3 regions of the Acholeplasma equirhinis genome follow, and region 3 is predicted to be linked to each of the others. Evidence: riboswitches for the same ligand, from Rfam matches in the RefSeq annotation. Region 3 holds a riboswitch; each other region holds the start of a gene.
What was found. Region 3 has a riboswitch for cyclic di-GMP ahead of JV173_RS02960 (hypothetical protein). Riboswitches for the same ligand answer to the same signal wherever they lie in the genome.

Region 1 (8,580 bases), 500 kb from region 3:
GTTAACCATTAAGATAAATGTTCCGATGATCCAGTCAAATAAAGTAAAGTTAACTGAGGCTACTGCAAAAGAGTCAACATAGCTAATTGGGGTTGACCAGAAAATTTGGACAATCGCTGCAAAGAAGTTTGCAATGATTTCACCAATATGTTCGAATAACGTTTGTATGAACTCTATATACCAGGTTGCAAATTCACTCATGAATTAATGCCTCACTTAGATTAGTTATTTTTGATTTGCTTCAGCTTGTTGCTTTTTTAATTCTTCTAATAATTGTTGTTTTAATAATTCTTTTTCTTGTTCATGCTTTTGTTCAAGTTTAGCTTTGTTATGTTTTAGAATTGTTCTAACTAGTACAACGATTTCGAAAGCGAATAGGATTAAGAGTGGTAAGACAATCCACAGTAAGAATCCATCTGATGATCTTAATGATTGGATTGTATCGCCTAATCCCGCAATTGATCCTGTATATCGTCCAATGATTTCACTACGATTAAAACTTTCCAATTGCATGTCAGGATTATAATTATCACCTTTAAATCCGCCGTAAAGTTCAGCATTCACATCACCTTGTGTTGTAATGATGTCACCACTTACATGAACAACACGGTGGATAATATGAATTTTAAGTGTTGGGTCAAAGAATACAACAATGTCACCCGGGTTGACTGATGCTTTACCTTTTTCATCTAAGACATCGATAAATGCAAGTGAACCTTTAGGGAATGAATCGGGTTCAGTCCCATCCATCGAACTGGATAGAATTGAAACGAATCCTTTTCCAAATAAATTAGGTATATCTTTTTGAGACTGTACGCTAATATTAGTTATTGAGAAAAGGAGCAAAACGAGTAAGAGTAAATAAAATATTGAATTCCCGATAATGCTTAATGTTTTATTGAGTTTGTTATTTGATTTTGCCATGTTTTGCTCCGATTTATAATATATATATTATATGTTCTAAAATGCTATAAGACTATGAAAGAAACCCTGTAAAATTTACAAGGTTTCTAGTCTTATCAATTTGTCAAAAATTAAACTGTACCAGCGAAGCTTAAGCTTACTTGAATTGTACCAGATAAGATTGCGTTGAATGCTTCTTGATCCCAACCTTCAACCCAAACTCTAACTGAAATCTTACCTACTTTAAAATCTTCACCGATTGTACCAGTAATTGCAGAACCTACTGTTAAATCCTCAAACCATGCAGCGTCTTCTTGTTCGTATAATGTCGCAACATCAACTGGAACATTTGTTGTTTCAATTGTTGTAGGGTATAAAGCTTCAGCAGCTTCAAAAACTCCTTGTGAAATTATACCTGTTGTATTAATAGCGTTATAGAATAATACAGCTTCGTTGTTACCCCAAGCACCCATACCTAGTGAGTTACCATCAACACCATCTTCTTGTTCGAAGATAGTAACAGTTGCAACATCGCCTAAGTCAATAATACTTACACGTGCAGCATTAGAAGCATATTCAGTAATTACAGCATTTGCATCTGAAGCAGATCTTGTACCAGCAACAGCTTGACCTGGAATCCATGAAGTTGCAGCAGGTGAAGCGATTGAAATTGATGTTAATGTAATATCACTTAAAGTAGTTGAACCTACAAAGAATAAATCAAATTTGATGAATGATGTAGCAGATGCAGGTGCACCATCTAATTTTTCCATTGTATAACCATTTGTTGTAGTGATTGCTTCGAATGTAACACTTGATAACGCAGCAGCTAAGTCAGCATTAGTAATGGTATTTTTCCATGCAGTACCATTAGTAGATACATAGAAACCTTCCCCTGTTTGTACTTCAGCTTGGAATTGATCAACTGAAGCAGTGTTGTTAATTGTAAACCATGCATATACGCCAACTGATAGCGCAACGCCTGTTAGTACTAATGATAGTACTGATAAAGCAAATTTTGTTGTTAAACCTTTCATATTTGTTCCTCTCCTCGAGATATATTTTTTTATTTATATTTTAGTTTTCTTGTTATTCGGCTTTTAACCTTTTATAACCTATAATGAATCATCAAATCTTGCTGCTTTGAATCTTAATTGAATCCACATCGGATCATCTAAGATTGCATCGTAACAATCAGCATCCCAACCTTCTAACCAGATTGAGATTTTAGTTCGACCTCGGTATTCATAAATACCTTCAACTTCATTTACTAAACTTACCTCAGATACTAAACTTGTTTTATCAATTGCAATATCATTTTGAAGTTTAGAAAATTCAGTTAACTTGTAAATCATGTTTTGTGGTGCTTCTGGTGGTTCCATTCTGACACCTAACATTCTATAGTAGAAGTCAATTGCACCGAATGGTTTACCAAATCCACGTGCTTCATTTTCAGAGACATCATAGATGAAGGATAAGTTTTCTGCTTCATTATATGATGCTATTCTAACAGCATTGTGGGCGTAATACAAGCGATTTTCGCCTGGTGTGACATATATGTCACCATCATCAAATCCCAGTGGATTAATCCAGTTCTTTCCCCTTGATGTAACAAAGGTTCCTGGAGCATTTGATGCAAGTTCATATGTCGGTTTCGTGCGATCTGCAAGATAGACATATTTATGATGTGCATCCACATTTGGATTATTGGTAACAACTTTGAAGTAGACATCAAATGAGAGATAGTCTACCTTAGGAATTGCTCTTGTTTCAAGTAATACCGGACCTAAGAAGAAATCTTTTCCATTTTGTGAGGTAATACTTGCAAGTTTTCGTTGTGTTCCAACATACTCAACTAACATCTCATTTGTTATGCTTTTATGATAGTTAATACCATCTAAGCTTAACCATAAGTCGTCATCTTCTCCTACCCCTAATTCAATCCCATCTACAAGTGCAGTTTTTGATGTTGCAAACCACGCATAGACTGAGGTTGTCAATGTGATCGCAATTAATGTCAGTGCAAACAGTACAGAATAGATTTTCTTTAACATATTTACGCCTCATCATTAATTGAGAAGAGCATTTGAAGTTTTAGTCTGCCAGCGATTAAATCTTGTTCGGTGTACTTACCAATACTCTTTAAATAATCTTCTAGGTAACCATCAATCCAAATGAAGACTGAGACTTTGACAACTGATTGTGCTTGTAATTGATAGATATTACCATCAACTGCAACGTCTTGGCTTGCAAATGAGAGTGATTGAACACCTTCGATTCGATAAGATTGATATTCGTAGACATCGGCAACACCATCGATAACCACCATGATTCTTAAGTGTTCTTCAATGTGTCTTGTTTTCTCTGCAAAGACAATCTTATAATTGACCCTATTGATTGTAGCTGCCTCATTCATGTTTTTTAAGTAGAATGTGAATGCAACCACTTCTCGATCGTTATCCCTTACATCTGGAAGATAATAGCCATTGGTTTTCAAAACATTATTGTAATGGAAAGCCATGATACCTTCATAAGATGCTTGGTTAACAAAATTCATACCTGGATATCTTAGAACTGTTCTTGCATTGTCGAATGACGGATCTTCTGCGATTCTAATTGAGGAATCACTGAATTGATCAACGACTACCGACATGTCCCCTGTGTATTGTCCATAGAATGATACAACACCCATCGTTACAGATAAGAATCCAAATAACGGTATGAATAGGAATATTAACTTGGAGAATTTAGTGGCATTTCTTACTGTTTTTCCAATGCCCCATACTTTACTTAACGCCATGGTTTTCTCCTTGAAAAAATAAAAAGCCAATTGCCACATAATTAGTTGGCAACTGGCTACCATTTGACAGGTCCTATAGTTTTGCGTCGCTAGATTTCTCTAGTTTTGCCTTTTTCGTATACTGCTATTTTACCAAACTTTTTTTAATAGTCAATAGAAATGATTATGAATATTTACAATGTCTATTTTTGTGTTAAGAAAGCCGATAATTGAGTTTGGTCGAGAGGTTTAGCAATGAAATACCCTTGTGCGTAACCCACACCTTTAGTATACAATTCTTGGAGTTGTGCCTCTGTTTCGACACCTTCCGCAACCAGTTTTAACTCTTTTGCCTTTACAAAATCTATTAACATTTGAATGTACTTACGTTTATTATAATTTTCTTCTAATTTAAAGAAATCACGATTAAGCTTAATCATATCAATCTTAAATCTTTCAACTAAATCTAAAACATCATAATCTGTTGTTGATAGGTCAATTGCAATTTGGAAACCAAGTGTTTTGATCTTAATTAAGTTTCTCATAAATGTTTCATTATTTTTATATGTAGAGAAATCTGGAATTTCAATTGCAACCATCTCAGGTTTTGCACGATGTTTTAGAATCAGTCTTTGGAAGATTGTAAAAGTTTCTTCATTTAGAATCTGACGCGGTGATACGTTAATATTAACAACCAAATTATGCATATGATATAACTGTGAAAGGTCTGTTAATAAGAGTAATGCTTGTTCAACACCCCAAATACCAATTGCATCCAGTTCTCCTGACTGTTCAGCAAGCCCAATGAATGATTGTGGTGCAAGTAAGCCTCTTTTTGGATGTTGCCAACGCAGTAATGCTTCAACACCATAAATATCTTTTGTATCTGATGTTGAAACGATTGGTTGGTAGAAATAAATAAATTCTTCTTTCTCAATCGCTTCTCTGATTTCATGATATAAATCGAGATATTCTTTACCTTGTGAAAGTTCTTCACTGTAATACTTAATACCATTTCCACCGTTTTTCTTAACGATGTACATCGCAATATCTAATGCTTGGAATAATAAGTCTTTCGTATTACCATGCAGTGGGAATGTTGCAATCCCAATAGAAACAGTCTTTTTAATTTCAACACCATCTAAAATACTCACCTTACGTTGAGATTCTCTTTTAATATGTTTTGCTAAATTTAATATATTCGAATGATCAAAACTATCTGGAATAAATATATAGAATTGATCAGGTTTAACACCTTGAGAAATAACGGATTCTTCAGGTAATGCAGTTTTAATATGATTTGAAACATATTGCATAATAAGACGCTCTTCTTCTTCATTAAAAGCATCTACAATATCTTGATACTGATCTAAGTCAATTAACATTAAAGTAAAAGGCTTTGCTTTTTTTGTATTACGTTTAATCATACGATCAACAAGATTTGTTAATGTTGATAAAGGTACAACCTCATCAGAGACTAACAATTTTTCATCGCGATATTTACGTAATTCATGTTTTAAAACAAAGTATAATCCAATGATGAGTCCGATTAAGATTAAAGTGACTAATATCGTTAAGAATATTTCCATAATTAGCTTTCAAACTCAACTTTCTTTTTCTTTAAGAAGTCACGAGCATCTTTAACAGGCATTGGTCTTGCAACCACGAACCCTTGGATGATTGTGCCACCTTCTTTTCTAATAATTTCAACTTGTTTATCTGTTTCTACACCTTCAAATATAACACCAAGTTTTAAGTTTTTACCTAAACTTGTTAAAGTTTTTAAGATTTGACGTGATGTAAAGGATGTTTCTACCTCATCAATAAACTTCTTATCAATCTTAATCACATCAACTGGTAAAGTCTTTAAATATGAAAGCGATGAATAACCGGTACCAAAGTCATCTAAATGAATCTTAAACCCGATTTGTTTTAATGCTTTAAACTTTTCAATAATGAGTTCAAATGAAACAACTAGGATTGTTTCAGTTAATTCAATTGCAATCTTGTTTGGATCAACCTTGTATTTATTCGTTAAATCAATAAGTTCTTGAATAAATCCAGGTTGTACAAGTTGTCTTGGTGAAATATTAAATGAGAATTCTAAATCTGTTTTATTAAAACTTTCAGCAATAGCAAATACTTTTTCAGTGATGAGTCTACCTAATTCAATAATCATATTTGATTTTTCAGCAATCTTAATATAACTTGCAGGTGAATCTTTTAAGTATTTAGGATTATTCCAACGAAGTAGTAACTCAAATCCAACAGTTTTATTAATTTCAATATCGTATTGCGGTTGCATGAACATTTCAAATTCATCATTTGCAATCCCTAATTGTAAATCCATTTCCATTTGTTGGTTCTTGGATACATACTCTAAGAATTTTTCATTATAAGTTACTTGATGGTAAACCGTTGAACGGAGTACACGTTCAATGGTGATTTCCATGATTTCTAAAATATGACTAGATTCCATTGAAATAACTTTACCAACATTGTGAATGATACCCGCTTTTAGGGCAACTTTAAATGGTAAATCTTGAAGTAAAACTGAATTATTTATTTTATCGATTGTCACTTGAACCCAAGAGTCAACTGAATCATAGTTCAAGATATTTTGATACAGTATTGCAAAGCGTTGATCATGAACATGGAATAGTGTCATATCATCTTTAATAACTACAGATAAGAATAAATCCTTTAATTTTTGAATGAATTGTTTACTATATTCTCGACCAATCGTATTTTGAATATTATCAATATCTTCTACTGCAAAGTAAATAATTGAATATTTTTTCTTACGATCAATTTCATCTAAAATTTCTTTTAGATTCATTTCATTTGGTAAATGTGTTAATTGATTGAATAGAGCAAGATTTCTGTATTTACCTTCAAATGATGTAACATTTTCTACGTTCTCACCAATCAGTAAATACCCGCGTTTCTTCTTAACAACTACAAATCGATAATCTTTTAAACCTTCTTTTGTTTCAAGACCTAAGAAGAATGATTTTTGAGATTTAAGTTGTTCACGTATTAAAACCTTATCTTTAGTCACATCTTCTATCATCTTAACTTGTTTCATTCCGGTTAATTCATAGAACTTAGGATTTGCCATACGAATTTGACCAAGTCCACCAACATCTAAAATTAAGACATTTTGAGGTAGTTCATCTTTATGCTTCTCATATAATCTTTCGTCATCATATCTAAACTTAAGACCAACAAGTGAAAAGACTAAAAAGGCAATCAATGAAATGGAACATAATGCAAAATAACTCCAAATTAATGGACGATATGGTGCTAGGTAATCTGCTTGATGTTGGATTGAAATAAATAAAAGTTGACCTTCAATTTTATCAAACGATAAGATAAAGCGATCATCGAATGTTACATAGTCAAAGTACGCTGACTCATTTTTACCAATTAAACTATCCAGTTCTGAATAGTGATCGAGTGGATATAGTTGTGAGGTAAAGAAATTTAAACCTAAAAGATTTGAATCTAGTGCATATAAGATATATCCAGTTGATGCAACAATATAATCACTTTGATTAATCGTAAGGCCTTGATCTAAAAGCACTTGTGACATCAGTTTATATGCAACCTCATTTTGATTAGCCTTTTTAATTGCTAATACGACTTGGTCATCTGTTTCATCTGAGAATAAAGTTGAAAGTTTTGAAATTGTATATTTATTAAATGGAATTGTTTGATTAAGTTCAGTTGTGTACGACTTCGTATCCCAAGCAAGCTGATCTTCTTGGTATGCTTCATATAAAGTTTCTAGTAAGTGTTCAAATGTATCTGATTTTAACTGATGGTTATAGTGAGCCATTTCATTCGCTTCACGTCTAAAAGTTGTATCTAATAAGAACATATAAAAAACATAAAAAGAGAGTAATAACACTCCAAAAATAATTGCTAGTCTTCTCACATGTTTCTTTGTTTCACTATACATAGCTTTCTCTTTTTCCTTTTATAACCACAAAGGTTCCCTATTCTTATTATGCTACATTTTAATCTGAATTGCACTAAATTTTAATAGGCAATCGGATTTAATAGTAATTATAACATGTAATGAGATTTAAAATAGGATTAAAAAAAGGTCATAAAAATGACCTTTAAGTTAATTTTTAGTTTACGCCTTCTTGAGCAAGTGCTCTTAATGCAGCGATATTTAATAAGTTCCAAGGTTTGTTGAAGTGTGGTTGGAAGAAGAAATCAACGAATGCTAAATCATCAATAGTCATTTGATTTTGGATTACGATTGATAATGTATTCATCTTATCTGTTAAATCGTATTTAGATAAGATTTGACCACCTAAAACCTTTCTTGTTGTCTTATCATAAACGAGTTTAAGTAAAACTTCATCATATTCAGGCATGAATTCAGGACGGTTAGTATCGTGTAATAAAACAGTGCCATAGTTAATACCCATATCTTTGGCAACACCTTCTGTTAAACCTGTTGAAGAAATTGATAAGTCATAAATTTTAATACCTGATGTACCTTGAGTACCACGATATTTGATTGAATTCTTAATGATGTTTAAACCAACAAGTGTACCCATTCTAACTGCATTTGTTGCAAGTGGAATGTATCTTACTTCTTGAGTTGGATTGTAGAAAATGTTAACACAGTCACCACATGCATAAACATCTGGATTTGATGTTTGCATATATTCATTTACGACTAAAGCACCATTTGGAGATGTTTTTAACACACCTTCATATAATTTTTGGTTAGGACGGAATCCGATACACATAATAACTAAATCAGTTTCAAAAGTTTCTTTATCTGTCATGATTGCAGTCACTTTATTACCTTCTGTGACAAAGCCTTTAACTTTTTGACCAAGTGCTAATTTAATACCATGATCTGTAAATGCTTT
Region 2 (8,580 bases), 490 kb from region 3:
GATTATTGGATCTCTGCGATTGAAGCGTATTACCCATCAATTGAAAAAATTGCTAGAAATTATAAATCAGCATTAAAAGTTGAAGAAGAAGTTGTGATCATTGAAAAAGCTAGAAAGACAAACTCAAGAACAGTTCGTCACTTAGCAGCAAATTCACAATTCTTAAAAGAAACAGAAAATGATAAAAATCAAAAGGAACTTAAGCCTACTAAACTCTTAGTTCAACAAGCAGATATTGAATATGGAATTTATGAAAATAGATTTGTTGCAACTTTGATTACTAGATTATCAAAATTCGTTTCAGACCGTGTCAAAATCTTAAAAGAAGATATTAACACTAAAAAGTATCACCAAGTCGATAATAATGTTGAAATTAAACTAGACAACTCAGTATACAAGATTAATATTGCACTTGAAGAAATTGAAACAATTGAAGAAGGGGATGTTCAAGATCAAAATAGACTCATCCTTCGACATGCAGAAGACTTAAACAAAAGAATCACAAGTTTGACAAATTCTGTCTTCATGAAGACTTTGAAAAGCTATAAACCGGTTAAAGCACCAATTGTTAAAACACAAATTATTTTAAAGAATGTTGACTACAAAAACTGTTATATGTTATGGCAATATCTTGACCAATATAATAGTTTAGGTTATGAACTGATAAGAGATGAGAAACAAAAAAGATTCTCTGAAGCATACCGCAAGCATTTAAATCAAAATTCATTATTCAGCTTTGCAACATTAATGTTCCATGACAAGTTTAGAGAAAGCAATGCTAAACTTGACATGAGACGATTTAAAATTAAAAAAGCTGAAGCGATTAAGATTAATCCAGGAGACTTAGTCACTGATCCAAAAGAATACGAACTCGAAGATACGAAGATAAATGAGTACTACTTAAACAAAAACAAGCAAATCTTCAAAAAAATCATCGATGGTTACATGGAAACAGAAGACAAGTATGAAATAGCGCTTAAAAAGGCTTTAAAAGACACGATTGAAATTACAAACAGTCTGTATAAATCATACTTTGAAGTTGATGCGGATGAGGATGTCTTCGCTAGACTCATCCAACATACGGACCCTAAAGAAGATTTAGCATCTGCTGACCAAAAGTTCAAGATTGCACAACTTGTACGTGAAATTAAAGAACAAGATTTAAAACAAGCAATTGCACTTGAAAAGAAATGGTATCAAGCAGTTCTAAAATATCAAAAAGATTTCTTCAAATGGGTACAAGAAGAAAATGCTGACTTCTTAAAGAAAGAAGCAGATAAGGTTAAAAAGACTCACAATCTATATCTAAAACTTGAACGTAAGAAGATGTTAGAAGACTTAAGACTTCAAGTTGCTAAAGATAATGAAACGTTAACAGCATTAAAGAATAAATATCGTGATGCATATAAGAAAGAATCAGCAAGAATTGCTGAACAACAAAGACTTAAAGCTGAACGTGAACGTGAGCGTCTAAGAAAACAAAGAGATGCTGCGAAAGCTAAACTTGATAAACAAAAACAACGTGAACAAACTAAACAAGCTGCGTTTGTTAAGAAACAAAAAGAGAAGATTCGTACTTCTCATCAAAAAGCAATGGAGCAATTAAAAAAAGGTAAATGAAAAAGACCATAAACATCCTAAGTACCATCTTAGTGACATTGATCTTAATCTTCACCATACTATTTATCGCAATATCCGCAATGAGTTTTATATCAAGAAAACCTGTTGCAGTATTCGGATATAGTTATGGGGTCGTCGAAACTAATTCGATGTATCCAATGATTGTTCCAGGTGATTTTGTTTTAATTCAAAAACAATCATTTAGTGAGTATAACACTGGTGATGTGATTGCATATACTTCAGTTGAAAATGTAACAATCATCCACCAAATCATCGCGAAGGTTAGTTATGGTGTTGAAACAAAAGGTATTAACAATTCAAATTCAGATTTAGGAAAAGAAGGATTCATCACAGAAGATCGAATCTTAGGTAAAGTTGTTAACTATGGCGGTCATGAAATTGGTGCTATCTTAATTAATAACAGAGTCACTTTAATTACAATCAGTGTCATAATCATTGGAACTGGATTTGTTATTCAACTCATTAGTTTAGTTAAACAAATGATTGATAAACAAAAAGTTCAAAATGAAATTGATATAGATGCACTTAAAAAAGAAATTGAAAAAGAATTAGAAGAACAAAAAGAAACAGACAAAAACATAGATTAAAAGGCAAACTTAGGGTAACTTAAGGACGCAAAGCTATAGGGTCTTAATACAAAAAGACAGCCAGTTGCATCAGTAAAGGAAAACATTCATGAAAATGATTAGAAAGACATTGATCTTAATCTTATTCGTAATGATTTCAGTTGCTTCGATGGTAACTGGTGTTTTTGCTTGGTTTATTGGTTCACCTGGTGGTTTTGTAGAACCAATTAGTGGTGATCTAGAAACTGATATGACAATTGATATCCAAATTGACCAATCAGAAATCTTCTTAGGTGATAGAGTTCGTGATTTAGTTTATATTACAGATGAAGATTTTCAAACTGTTGGTTTTGACTTCTATGGCTACGGAGCAATCCTAGCAGTAAATCTTCAAAATTCTGGTGATCAAGCGATGAATGCTAAACTTGGGTTATATGCTCAATCTGCTCCAGATTATGGAATTTATGCTGGTGTTAATTCAGGATTCAAATATTTAGTTGTAGATAGCCCGTTTAGTGTAACACCGCTCATGTGGGGATTCCAACAAACATCTAATATGTTTGATGCAATGAATGCTCATAATGCAAATGGTGTATTAGTACCTGCGAATTCATCAAGTACAGCGTATATCATTATCTGGGGTTACTATGATGGTTTACCAAGTGGGCAAAAAGATATTTATCATGCAGTCGTATATAGAATGAGAATGACATTATTTGGTTAAAAGAGGTTAATTTATGTTTAGAAAATTAGGCATACTAATTTTATCACTAATACTCACCTTATCCACAGCGATAGGTGTTTATGCTTGGATGACTAAACCAACAGCAGGTATTGACCTTAATGTGAGAACATCAGAATTGTTTTCTGCAAGTTCAGAAATTAAAATTGGTAATACGTCTATCAACTCGTTACACAGTTACTATAATGCTGCCGATTATACAATTAATATTTCAGCTGCAAACATTACTGCAAATACAACATCTGGAGTCATGCCGATTACTATAGCAGTAGCAATTGACGCATATAAAAACATAAAAGTTAGAATTAAAATAGTTGAATATTGGACAAACAACTCAAATGTTTCAATTACAAGACCGAACGTATTCACATGGAATTATCACTCAAGTTACAATGATGGTGTTGATTCTGAAGGCTATTTTTATTACAGTGAAATGATTGTGAAGGATACATCAGATATCGTGAATGTGATTGATTCTGCGAATGTGAATACAACAAATATTCCTGCAGGTTCTACTGTTCGTCTTTCTGTAATTGTTTCTGCACTTCAAGGTAATAGAGAAGATATTTGGGAAAATGAAAACCATAAAATAAAATCATTTACTTTAGGACAAAATGCCAATAACCAAACCGTAAATGTCATCTTTAATGGTGTTGCAAATTCAGTTTACGGTCGTGGTGTTTATCTTGAGTTCAAAAACGTATCGAATAAGATTGGATTCCTTTGGCATAGTAGAGGTGGTATTACAAGACAATTAAGCCTACCTCAAGGAACTTATAATGTTTCAATTAATTTAGTTAATCACCTAGATTTCACAGTAACCAGAAATGGTAATGTGATTACAGTAAATATTCAATATGGTGATCCAGGAGAATGGGGATATGAAGACGTATTATTTGCACCATCTATGATTGCCGTATGGGAAACAGGCGTGACATATCCTTCAGGTGCGATTGTATATTATCGTGATGAAGACGGTAATGGCGTAAACGCAGGATACTATTCTGCAATTCAAAGTAACACGAATTCTCATCCAGACTCAGCAGCTTGGAACTGGAGAAAAATTTCACCATTCTACCAATCAGGTACGGTATATCCTCCTGGTACGATTGTATTCTATCAAGGGGCATTTTATATTTCAAAAGCAACTAATAGTGTCGCTCCAACAGAATTATGGGCATGGGAAAGACTTGATAGAGCGTTTAATGGTGGTAAAACCTACAAATTATACGATATTGTATTCCATAAGTATGGTGAAGAAACACGTTGGTTTATGGCAACAGGCAATGTGTCAACCGGCCAAACTGAGCCAAGAGATTATCAAGCATTCCGTCAATTAGGATTTAATTATTCTGCATTTAATAAACAAAAATATAGAGCAGGCGAATATGTAAAACATAATGATGCCTTCTATGTAGCAAATATTGATAATACTTATGCAGACCCAGCAGCAAATACGACTCAAGTATGGAGAAAACTTGGCCTTGTATGGGGAAGTAATCAAGTCAGTTATCCTCAAAATACAATTGTTTCTTACAATAATAACTACTATATAGCGACTTCAACCATTTCACAATGGGGTTCAACACCAGGTAGTGGTAGTTGGCAACTCATTACACATAGAGGTGATTGGTTAAATACAACAACAAACTATAATAGATATCAATCAGTAATATATGGTGGAAATAGATATTTCTGGAATCAAACAGGTAGTGCACCAGTTGGACAAGCACCAGATGTAACAGTTGGTTGGTGGTTGATTGGTGAAGCATGGCATTATAAAAATACATATGCACAACATGCATTAGTATTCCATAATGGAGACTATTGGGCTTTAAGATCTGGAACATCAACAAACCAAGAACCAGGTGTTTCTGGTGCTTGGCAATTATTATCAGATTTTTGGGCATTAACAGGTACATATTTTAATAACCAATATACACGTAGTGTGATCAATTACAACGGTTCATATTTTATGTGGACAGGAGCAAATAATTCGAACTCAACAACAGCTCCAGGAACTGCAATAAATGGTTGGAAAGAACTAACTGAAGTTTGGAAATGGTATAACAACTATGATGTTGGCGAAAAAGTTATTTATGATGGTGCATTCTGGGAAGCATTGAAAGTTCCATATGAAAATGGTGAAGCAATAGTTCCAGGAAGTGATTTCACATACTGGAAAGAGTATCCAATTATTTGGGACCCTAATAGAACTTAATATGAAAAAGGTACAACGCAAGTTGTACCTTTATTTTTTAAATTAAGATTCTCTAGATTTGTTTAAGAACATTAGAATATCGCGTTTAAGTTCACGTTCTAATGCAGTTTGTTTATTATTTTGTGTTTTAAATGATACACGTAAAGTTAAACTGTTAATCGCATTATCAACAACACCGATAAATTTAGGTGCTTCAGTAACGAATGGTTTATTTTGATAACCTTCTAAGAGTTCAACAAATGCTTCACTATAGAAGATAGAAAGATCTGTATAAGGAGATACTTGAAACTCTACAACACCTACTGAGTCATCCATACTAAATTGTGTTATGACTCTAATGTCACCATTATTAATCAATCTCACTTCATTTTTCCAGTTCATCAATTTAGTTTTTCTAATACCAACTTCAAGAACTGTACCTTTAAAGTCACCAATTTGGATGACATCACCAACGTTAAATGATTGTTCAAAAATAATGAAGAAACCTGATATTAAGTCTTTGATTAATTCTTGAGCACCAAAACCAACTGCAAACCCTAAGATACCTGCAGATGCAAGCACAGGTGCTAAATCAATACCAAGTTCAAGTAAGATCATCATCACAATCACAAACCAAAATGCATACTTAGTTAATGATACAACAAGTGCAGCAATTGTTTTTTGACGTTTAACAAGTACTTTCTTGTTTGAACGTTTAAGTTTATAAAGGATAAACTTAGATATAAAATGTGCAATGTATGCAATGAGTACCCATGCTGTGATCATAAGTAGTTTAACGAATAGGTCAGCAACTGCTGCATCACCTATAATTGAATTTAACCAATCTTGTAGAAAAGTTCTTAATAGATCCATAAAAAAACACCTCATATGTAGGATACCACAAATAAGGTGTTTTTTGAATATTATTCGAATGCTGGAATTGCAGCCCAACCGTAGTTGTCAAGAATCCATTGTTTAACTTTTGGACTTGTTAGGTGTTCAATAAACTTAACGATTCTTGGGTCTTGTCTGTTATCTTCACGTGTAACAAATGAAATTGCATAAGTAGCAGTTAATTCATTTAATGGTTCTTTAAATAAGAATTCAGAATCATCACCAAGATCGATTGCAGTTTTTGCATAGCTTGGATACATAACAGCTAATCTGCGTCCTGCATCATTGTATGCATGAGCTGTTAATAACAATGATTTTAATTCAAATTTTAAGTTTTTAGGATTAGATTCAATATCATCTAATGTAGCAGTAACGGTTTTACCTTCTTTTAAAGTGATTAAACCAGCACTTTGTAAAAGTAAGAGTGCACGAGGAAGGTTTACAACATCCTCAGGAAGATAAACTGTTTCACCATCTTCAACATTTATATTATTTTCACTATCAACTTCATATACAGCACTATATAAAGAGAAGATAGAGTGATAAACAGGTTGTGCAACTACTAAATTAGCGTTGTTTGCATTATTGAAGAATTGCATAAAGTATTGATGTTGAATCAAGTTACCATCAATTTCTTTATTGTTTAACGGTGTATTTAATAGATTATAGTCCATATTTACCATTTCAACTTTAATTCCATCTGCTAAAAGATCAGCCTCAATTAACTCAACAATTTGTGGCATTGGATAGAAGTTGACACCAATTTTTAGTGTGTCAGCACCTTGTTGACATCCAGATAATGCCCAGATTGATAATAAACTAACGAATATCCATAATTTTTTCATTTCTTAATTCCTTTTCTTTTTGTCGAGGTAACGTGCAAGCATGCTACCTAAAATTTGGATGATTTGTACCATAATAATCATAATAATTGTAGATACCCACATAATTTCTTGTCCATTAGGTGTGTAATAACCGAGTTGGATAGCAGTATATCCAAGACCACCACCACCTACAATGAAGACAACTGTTGAATAGGCAAGTAAACTAATTAAAGAAGTCGTATACCCTAAAATTAATCCTGCTTTAGCTTCAACATAAATGAAATGTCTAAATAATTGGAATTGGTTTGCACCTAAAGATTTAGATAAATCATAAATTTGTGGATTGATATCGGCAATTGCTTGTTCAACTTGTCTTGAAACCGTCGCAAACCCGATAATCGATAATGAAATGATTGAAGGAATGAATCCAATTGAGGTTCCAAACATTCTAAAACTAATTGGAACAATAATTACCATTAATAATATGAAAGGAATTGATCTAATGACGCTCACTAACACTGATAGTGTATATGCAACCCATTTCTTTTCATGAGGTCGATTCTTACCATAAAGTGCAAGAATAAATCCTGTGATTGTACCAAGAACGAGTGAAATGATACCACTTACTAAAAGTAATACTATTGTGTCAATTGTTGCATCTATGACTCTTTGTGTGTCAACTGGGGATAATAATAGATTAAACATTAGAATCACCCCAAATCTTCTTTTCATAATTGAATTCTAAGTTATTGGCCTTTTTGATTTCTTCTAGGCGTTTAATCTTTCCACCTTCAAGAAGAAGTACCCGATCACAAATGAACTTAACCATTTCAATTTGGTGAGATACAAAAATGATTGTTGGTTTAAACTCATCGTGAACATTTTTGATGAGTTTTAGAATTTCGTATGCCGTTTCTTCATCTAAAGATGAAGTCGGCTCATCACAAAATAAAATCTTAGGTTCAGTAATCAGTGCTCTTGCAATACTTACTCTTTGAGCTTCACCGCCAGATAAAGTTATCGGATAACTATCTTTTTTTGACTCAAGTCCAACAAATTTTAAAAGTTCAGCTGCTTTTTCAAGTCTTTCTTTTTTAGGAACACCAAGTAACTTTAAAGGTAATGCTACATTTTCTAAAGTAGAAAGGTTATAAAGTAAAGAGAAATTTTGATAAATATAAGAAGTTTCTCTGATTAATGACTTTATACGTTTATGATCTTTGAAGTTTACTTTTTCATCGAAGAAACTTATTTCACCAAAATCAGGCTTTGATTGAAGTGACAAAATCTTTAATAATGTTGATTTACCAACACCACTTTTACCAACGATTCCAAAGATTTCTCCGGGCTTAACATAAAAAGATACATCCGCTAGGGCATGTAGGGTCTCTTTTTTTGATATGAAAGTTTTCGTGATACCTTCTAGTTTAATCATGTGTTCCTCTAATCATTTTCAAAGTTCTAATATATTATACGCAAAATTAATTGAAATGAAATAATTATTGCATAGTTACCAAAATTATTGACAAACAAAAAAGACTAGTGTGCTAGTCTTTTTAGAACTACTTTAAAGCTTCCTCAATTGCTTGCAATTCTTCATTTGTAAAAGTTAAATTTTCTAATGTCTTTAAATTTTCATGTAATTGCGTAATCTTAGATGTTGATATTAGAGTTGATGTCATTCTTTCATCTCTTAAGCACCATGCAAGTGCC
Region 3 (8,580 bases):
CCATTAATTAATCCTCTTGTTATTTGAATGGCAAAGATAATACCTACAATAATTAACGCAAGAAGTGCTAAAGTTTTACCTAGTTGAGCAATGCTCTTTTGAAGTGGTGTTTCTGATTTTTCACTCTGATTTAACATAGATGCAATTTTACCAATTTCGGTTTGCATACCACTCGAAATTACAACACCAGCACCACGACCATAAGTTACAACTGTACCCATATATGCAAGATTAATTCGATCACCAAGTGGAACATCGTTATTTTGAATAACGATATTATCTTTTTCAACTGGGACTGCTTCACCAGTTAAAGGTGATTCATCACATTTTAGATTGACTACCTCAATAAGTCTTAAATCAGCCGGAACAAAATCACCTGCTTGAAGAATGACAATATCACCAGGCACTAAATCCTTAACATCAATTTTAATTTCTACACCATCTCTTAGAACTGTTGCATGTGGACTTGACATTTTCTTTATGGATTCTAAAGCTTCATCCGCTTTAGCTTCTTGAACAACCCCAATAATCGCATTAATCAAAACAATACCGACAATGAGTAAACCTTCAGTTAATTCTTCAGGCTTTTGTTCAAGTATTGCAGCGACAAAAGCTATACCTGCAGCAATCAGCAAAACGATGACCATAAAGTCTTTAAATTGATCTAAAAACTTTAAAAATATAGGTCTTTTCTTTTCAGCGATAAGTTCATTCTTACCAAATCTTTCGATCCTTAGTTGAACTTCATTACTAGATAATCCATTTTTTGTTGTTTGCAGTGTTGCAAATGTTTCATCAACTGTTTGTTGATATGTATTTTTTTCCATTTCTTTTCCTCCGGTAAAAAATAAATAAAGACCTTCAAAACCATTTTTTCAGGTCTTGAAGGTCTCGTTACAAGTTGCATACTTGAATATTAACCGGGTTAACGTAACCGACTTGACGATTAATACTTGGGAAACTACTCCCCTTCTAAAAGTATTTTATCATATTTTTTAATTTAAATATAAAAATATTAAAGTTTCACAAAATCTTCCAATTTGTAATTTTTTGTTGCCGAATTATTTTGGTCATCATGACCAGAGTCTCTAAATTTACGATAACCATGGATTGTCCATAAACTTAAAAAGATTGTAAGTGATATAGCAGCACCGACATTTAAAAAGAATATCCAAGGATCTGTAGAAATAAAGAGAAGTTGTTCAAGTAGATTAGAATCTCCAATATAGTTACCACTTATTTCATCATACCTCATCTCATATGTGCCAAGGAGATCATTAACTGAAAGTGTGATTGTTTCATTATTAGTATCAATAGATATCACACGATGAACCCACATGTAGTCTAAATTGATATTATTATGTGCAACAACATAATCTCCAGGTTCTAAATCATCAACATTAAAAGGTACCATTTTACCGATACCGACTTGAACTGTATTATTAACGATGGGTTGGTTGAATGGAACTGCTTGAATATGATTATACGAGTAGAAGAGATATTCATTCTGTGGTCCTAATAAAATCATAACAACCAAGAATATTTCAACCATAAAAAATAGCACAGAAAATACTAAAAGTAGTGCTCTAATGGATTTCATTCTTAGCCCCTATTAAAAAAATTATTTTGATTGTGGTTTTAATTTTTTAACCAAGATGACAGCTGTTGTTATTAATATGACATTAATAAGAATCACAGTTACACCAATTGGACTTCTTAAGAATCCAATAATATAACCTAATGCAGGTAATTTAGATTTAACAGTACCTAAATACATATCTTCAGTAATATCCCATTGATAGGATATTGCAGAACCTGAACTATGTACACGATAAGTTTTTTCTGTAGCTACAACTTCAGTCATGATCTTATAGACTTTAAGACCATCTGCACTACCGTAACCATCGAGTTCAAAAACAATTAGTTTAGTATTATCTAAAGTTTCAAAATCATCGAGTGTAACAATTAATGCATCACCTCTATCTAAAGAAGCATCTACACCACTGAATCCACCATATATTGCAAATCCGAATAAATTCATTGTTACAAATGGGAAATATAAGACGAAGACAATGAATAAACCTAAAAGACCTATAATGCTGTATAGGATGATACTTATTAATTTATTTGAATCTAACTTTTCCGCCATGTAAATACCCCTATTTATAATGGTAAAGTATATCTTTATCATTATTTTAGCATAATTTTATATTTTTATATGAATTGAAAAAGTGGTCTAGAGACCACTTTATTCAAATTCTCTTTAATTAGTCTTCAATAACTGTAAATAATACTGTGAATGTAATTTCTGAACCGAATAATGCTTTAGCATAATCTTCAGCATTTTCTTTAGTAACTCCTGGTAAATTTTCCATAGGTTCTAATAGAACAACTTTAACCCAAACAGTAACTGCACCACCGTTTCCTTCGATAGCATAATCACCATCACCGTTAAATGTACCATCATCATGTGTACCACCAATTTGGTAAGAAAGTGATACGTAATCAACTAAGATTGAACTGAGAGGATGATCAATTTCAAGATCGTCAAAAGCAACAGTTACAACACCAGTTTTTTCTGAATCTGCATCATTTGATTCCCAAACAACTTGGAATTTAAACATTACATATTCAACAGCATCATCTTCTAATGAATTAGCTGCTTGACCAGCAGGTACTAATACACCGTCAGTTTGACCAAGAGCAGAAGCACTAACTTCTGAAATACGACCAGTACCGATTGTAACAACATTACCATCAACATCTGCTTCTAATTCAATTGAAGCCCAATATGCATAAGAAATCCCTAAGGATACAACTGCTAGTAAGAATAAGACTGCTAGCATTAATTTTTGATTCTTTTTCATTATATACTCTCCCTTTTTTATTCTTAAAATTAAGAAACAACCCTAAAGTGCAAATCAAAGGTGATATTTTTACCCATGATTGCAGTAGCAATCTCACTTGTCGCTGGTTCAAGAAGTCTAACCTTGACAACTACTACGAGAACTTCATTCGAGATTAAGAGATTGCCGTTATTTGGAAGTTCAATAACAACTAAGTAGTTATATTGATCAGTTCCATCTAACAAAACATTTATGGCTGTGATGGTTAATCCAAGCTCAACACCTGGTAGTAATTCATCACCGGTTAAGTCAAGTTCGAAGATGAAGTGTATTTCATCAACTTCATCTGAATTTTTTACAAAACCTTGAGGGACAAGTTTTTTATTAAAATTTGATTCATCTTCTTTAAGATTTACAGATAATTCTGCTTCATGTAATGTATCAATTGATATATATACATTTGCATAATGGTCTAGCGCAGCCCAATATGAAAATGAAACAGATACTGTATATATGATTGCGATAACAAGTACAATGAGTAATGTTATACTCAATCTTTTATTCATACCTATGCCCCCATAGCCGTTACGAAAGAAAAAGCAGCCCTTGAAATCAAAAGTTTTGATTTGCAACTGGCTGCCACTGTAAAATCAGGACCCTATAGCTTTGCGTCCTTAGGTTACCCTAAGTTTGCCGATAAGATATGCTTAAATTCATAATTGCTAATATTATAATAAAAAATACTTTGATATGCAAACAAAATGCTAAATGCTGTTTATAAAATGATTCTAATTAGTATAATTTAGAAAGTTCAATTGCAATATCTGCAGCAAGTTTGGCATTGTTATAGACAAGTTGTATATTTGAATCTAAGGAAATACCTTTGGTTGATTGTTCAATTTTACTTAGTAGATAAGGTGTAATTTGTTTACCCTTTATATCATCACGTTCTGCTGAGAGAAGTGCTTTTTCAATTTCATTATTTATGAATTCTGGATCGAGTGAGTAGATATCTGGAATTGGGTTTGCAATTAAGACACCACCTGGTAGTGGAAGTGACCATTTAGTTTTTAATAGTGTTGCAATTTCATCTGCTGAATCTAATTGATATTCAAGTCTAAATCCACTTTTTTTTGTATAAAATGCTGGGAACTCATCTGATTTATAACCTACTACAGGAACACCTTTGGTTTCTAAATATTCTAATGTTAATCCGATGTCTAAAATAGATTTACACCCAGCGGAAACAACACAAACATTTTCATTTGCAAGTTCCTCTAAATCGCGTGAAATATCAAATGTTTCTTGACCTTTTCTATGAACACCACCAATACCACCTGTTGCAAACACTTTGATACCTGCCATAGCTGCAACTAAAATGGTAGCAGATACCGTAGTTGCGCCATTATAACCCTTTGCAATACAATAAGGAATGTCTCTTTTTGAAACCTTCATTACATTTTTAAGTTGACTTAATTTAGTGAGTTCAGTTGGTGTTAATCCAACTTTAATTCTGCCATCTAAAATAGCGATTGTTGCAGGTGTAGCACCTTGGTTTTTAATGATTTTTTCAAGCGTCATTCCGACTTCAACATTTCTTGGATATGGCATACCATGCGAAATTATTGTTGATTCTAATGCGACAACTGGTTTACCAAGTTTAAGTGCATCTAATACCTCAGGTGCAAAATCTATATATTGATTCATTTTATTTCTCCTTTACAAGTGAAATCACTTGATTTGGTTTAAGTTTTTTATAGACTGAATCTCTAGATTGTAGCGTAAAATGTGACATAATTGTTCCAGTTTTTAGTGGATCTAATTTATTGATCTCTGCATAGATTACTCCAGAAAAAAATGCATCACCACATCCTGTATCATTAATCATTCTACCCTCGTATGATTTATGATAGAAGTTTGTTACTTCATCACTAAAATGGTAAGCACCGAGTTTGCCCATTGTTAAATAAACATTCTTTATACCTTTATTGATTAAAATTTGACCAATTTGAATAGGATCTTCAAACATCGTTATTTTTTTTCCTTCAATGATATTTATTTTAATTGTATGAATTTTATTTAAATAAGGGATAAACTTGTGTGCTTTAGCACTACTTACTAAATCTACATAAAATGGTTTTTGATAAGCAGTCATAATATAGTCTAAAGTTTTTTCTGGAATATTTGCATCAAGAACTACAATGTCAGCTGCGTATATAATGTCATGATGCTTTTTGATCAGTTGTGGGGTCAATTTTGAGAGTTGTTCCATAGAAGAAACAGCAGTGACTAAACTTCCAGTTTCATCATGTATCGCAATATAACTTGCAGTTTGAGGTACATTTTGATATAAAACTTTTAAATTTATGTCACGTGACATATTTAAAAAATCTCTTGAATCTTCACCTAATACAGTAATCAATGTAGGATTTAAGTCAAGTCTTGCTAGATTTTCTGCAATATTTCTTGCAACACCACCCCAAGACTTATAAATAAATCCAGGATTAGAATCATACATCGTATGCGATTGATGCATATTGGCAAGAAAATCAATCGTGGTTGCACCGATAACTACAATTTGCTTCATACGTATTGAACAGGTTGAAGTGTATATGTATTTTCTAAAATTTCAAATTTTTCGATGACAACAGGTGAAATTGGTGAATCAAAATGATTCGTTTGTACTGTAGCAATCTTATCAATGACATCTAAGCCTTCAATAACTTTTCCGAATCCAGCATAACTACCATCTAAGTGTGGTGCAGATTTATGCATGATAAAGAATTGTGAAGTTGCAGAATTTGGATCTTGTGTTCTTGCCATAGAGATGACACCTTTTTCATGCTTTAATTCATTTTTAAATCCATTTCTAGAAAATTCACCTTTAATTGGTTGTTTTTCATCCATTGAACCTCCACCTTGGATCATAAATCCTTTAATGATGCGATGGAAGATTTTTCCGTCATAAAAACCTTGTTTAACATATGAAACAAAATTAGAAACTGTATTTGGAGCAATTTCTGGATACAGTTCAATTTTCATTGTTCCAAAGTCTTTGACAGATAGTTGTAATAATAGTTTTGACATGATAAATACCTTTCCTTTATTGGATATTTTCATTGTATCATATTATGATATAATGATTATAGAAAGCGAGCGAAATTTATGGTGGATTTTGGACAAGGGGTTGCAAGCGGGAAGATCATTTTGATGGGAGAACATTCAGTTGTTTATGGTAAACCGGCAATCGCTTTACCATTTACGCAAGTACAAATCACTTCTAAAATTTATAAAACTGATAAACCTATCACCATTGATTGTATTTATTTTCAAGGTTTTTTAGAAGATGCACCAGACAATTTATTCGGTATTAAAGAACTTATTAAACTTGTACTCGATTATTTAAAACAACCACTAAATGGATTTCATATTAAAATAGATTCAAATTTGCCTTCTCAAAGGGGATTAGGTTCTTCAGCAGCTGTTTCGATTGCAGTTGTAAGAAGTTTATTTGATGCATTTGAGGTTGATTTGACAATAGATCAATTAAATCATTTTGTTGATTTAGCAGAACAAATTTATCATGTGAATCCAAGCGGATTAGATGCTTCAACAATTACAACAGGTAAAGCTGTTTTTTACCAAAAGGATTTAGGTAAAAGTATTATTCCTTTACAAATGGATGCTGTTATTGTTGTAGCAGATACAGGTAAAGAGGGTTTAACAAAAGAAGCTGTGACAGAGGTTAGAAAACTTTGGAATGAAAATCCTACCGTTGTTAACCCAATAATTGATCGATTAGAAGAATTAACAAAAGAAGTTAAAACTTATTTAGAGAATAACGAAGTGATACGTTTAGGTTTAGCTATGACCGAAGCACATCAACTTTTAAGAAGTATCCATGTCTCAGATGAAAAGTTAGAAGAATTAGTTGATGTTGCAATTAAATCTGGTGCATTAGGAGCTAAACTAACTGGTGGTGGAAAGGGGGGTTGTATGATTGCTCTTGCCAAAAATACAGAACAAGCTGTTATCATTTCAGAAGCGTTAAAAGCAAGTGGTGCAGTGACAACTTGGTTCTATGATTTAAAGGAAATTATTCATGAAGAAAACAGCTAAAGCACATGTAAATATTGCTTTAATTAAATATTGGGGAAAAAAAGATAAAAAATGGAACTTACCATTAACTTCATCTTTAAGTTTTACTGTGGATAAATTTTATACAAAAACTTCAGTTGAATATAAACCTTTATTAACAGAAGATCATCTTTATATTGATGATAAATTTATTACTGGTCCTGAACTTGAGCGTGTAAAAACTTTTATGGATATGGTAAGACATCTATACAATATCCCTTATTTTGCTGAAATTATTTCTTACAATTATGTACCTAAAAAAGCTGGTATTGCATCAAGCTCATCAGCTTTTGCAGCACTTGCGCTTGCTGCAACGGAAAGTTATGACATTCACTTAGAACCTAAAGCACTATCTGCACTTGCAAGATTTGGTTCAGGTTCAGCTGCTCGTTCCATTTATGATGGATTTTCAATTTGGCATGAAGGTTATGATCATATAACAAGTTTTGCTGAACCTATCAAAGGTTTTTCAGATATGGCTATGTTAATTTGTATGGTCGATCAAAGAGAGAAAAAGATTGATTCACGATCTGCAATGAATGTATTAGAAGAATTTCCTGAATTAAAATCAGATTGGATTTCAAAAACTAATATGTTACTAAATGACATGGTATTTGCAATTAATCAAGTTGATTTTGAAGCAATGGGGAAAACTGCTGAACTTCATGCAACTTTGATGCATGAACTGATTTCTAAAACTGGTGTGAAGTATTTAAATGAAACAAGTCATGAAATTTTAGATTTGACTAAATGGTTACGTAGTCAAGGACACAAAGTTTATGCTACCATGGATGCAGGTCCAAATGTGAAAATTATCGTTAAAAAAGAAAATATCAAAGACGTTATAAGTTATTATGAAAAGATTTGCCATGTCGTTGTTTGTTATGAAGGTAAAGGAGTGCATCTTTTATGATTTCTCTTAAAGTACCGGGAAAACTATATATTATTGGTGAATATTCTGTACTTAAACCTGGTAATGAAGCGGTTTTAGTTGCAGTTGATAAGTTTATTAATGTCACAGTTGATGCATCAAAAACTTATGAATTTTCTTCTGAACTAGGTCATTTTAAATGGATGTTATCAGATAAACTTCCAGTATTTGTATATGATACATTAACACATGCAAAAGCTGCAGTTTATGTTGCTCATTTATATTTAAATTATAAACAAGTGGAACCTAAAGTCTATTCAATTAATTTATCATCTGAATTAACAACAGAAGAAAATCAAAAATATGGTTTGGGTTCATCAGGTGCAGTTGTTGTATCTGTAATTAAAGGTATTTTAGATTATCACAACGTTAAAATAAAAAAATTAGACTTATTTAAATTAGCAGTACTTGCTCAAATTGAAATTAATGATATTTCATCAGGTGGAGAACTTGCAGCATCAATCTTTGGTGGGTGGGTACACTATACACGTTATGATTTGATTTGGGTGATGAATCATAAGGGGAAATTAGATGAGGTTATGACTTTAACTTGGCCATTCTTAAAAATTACTCGATTACCTAAACCACCGTTTGAACTCGCAATTTGTTACAGTGGAATATCTCAATCAACTTCACAGATGGTTGGCAAGATGCAAACAATTAATC

Region 1: it holds a riboswitch for cyclic di-GMP, as region 3 does, so the genes downstream of both, JV173_RS00605 (hypothetical protein) here and JV173_RS02960 (hypothetical protein) in region 3, are expected to answer to the same signal.
Region 2: it holds a riboswitch for cyclic di-GMP, as region 3 does, so the genes downstream of both, JV173_RS00640 (hypothetical protein) here and JV173_RS02960 (hypothetical protein) in region 3, are expected to answer to the same signal.

Annotation. Positions count from the first base shown of each region.
Region 1 is NZ_JAFIDC010000001.1:142,350-150,929, reverse strand. Features, by position in the region: gene JV173_RS00625 (hypothetical protein) at 1-201, opposite strand, end outside; gene JV173_RS00620 (signal peptidase I) at 226-924, opposite strand; gene JV173_RS00615 (hypothetical protein) at 1,035-1,940, opposite strand; gene JV173_RS00610 (hypothetical protein) at 2,019-2,957, opposite strand; gene JV173_RS00605 (hypothetical protein) at 2,960-3,703, opposite strand; cyclic di-GMP riboswitch class I at 3,748-3,823, opposite strand; gene JV173_RS00600 (bifunctional diguanylate cyclase/phosphodiesterase) at 3,886-5,271, opposite strand; gene JV173_RS00595 (EAL domain-containing protein) at 5,274-7,646, opposite strand; gene JV173_RS00590 (FAD-dependent oxidoreductase) at 7,822-8,580, opposite strand, start outside.
Region 2 is NZ_JAFIDC010000001.1:152,456-161,035, forward strand. Features, by position in the region: gene JV173_RS00630 (DUF2357 domain-containing protein) at 1-1,620, shown strand, start outside; gene JV173_RS00635 (signal peptidase I) at 1,617-2,228, shown strand; cyclic di-GMP riboswitch class I at 2,221-2,300, shown strand; gene JV173_RS00640 (hypothetical protein) at 2,317-2,931, shown strand; gene JV173_RS00645 (hypothetical protein) at 2,945-5,170, shown strand; gene JV173_RS00650 (mechanosensitive ion channel family protein) at 5,213-6,022, opposite strand; gene JV173_RS00655 (MetQ/NlpA family ABC transporter substrate-binding protein) at 6,073-6,888, opposite strand; gene JV173_RS00660 (ABC transporter permease subunit) at 6,892-7,572, opposite strand; gene JV173_RS00665 (ATP-binding cassette domain-containing protein) at 7,565-8,302, opposite strand; gene JV173_RS00670 (aldo/keto reductase) at 8,430-8,580, opposite strand, start outside.
Region 3 is NZ_JAFIDC010000001.1:640,860-649,439, reverse strand. Features, by position in the region: gene JV173_RS02980 (cation-translocating P-type ATPase) at 1-827, opposite strand, end outside; gene JV173_RS02975 (hypothetical protein) at 1,016-1,600, opposite strand; gene JV173_RS02970 (hypothetical protein) at 1,622-2,149, opposite strand; gene JV173_RS02965 (hypothetical protein) at 2,268-2,867, opposite strand; gene JV173_RS02960 (hypothetical protein) at 2,897-3,412, opposite strand; cyclic di-GMP riboswitch class I at 3,471-3,551, opposite strand; gene JV173_RS02955 (pseudouridine-5'-phosphate glycosidase) at 3,639-4,553, opposite strand; gene JV173_RS02950 (PfkB family carbohydrate kinase) at 4,555-5,433, opposite strand; gene JV173_RS02945 (peptidylprolyl isomerase) at 5,430-5,933, opposite strand; gene mvk (mevalonate kinase) at 6,012-6,965, shown strand; gene mvaD (diphosphomevalonate decarboxylase) at 6,949-7,896, shown strand; gene JV173_RS02930 (phosphomevalonate kinase) at 7,893-8,580, shown strand, end outside.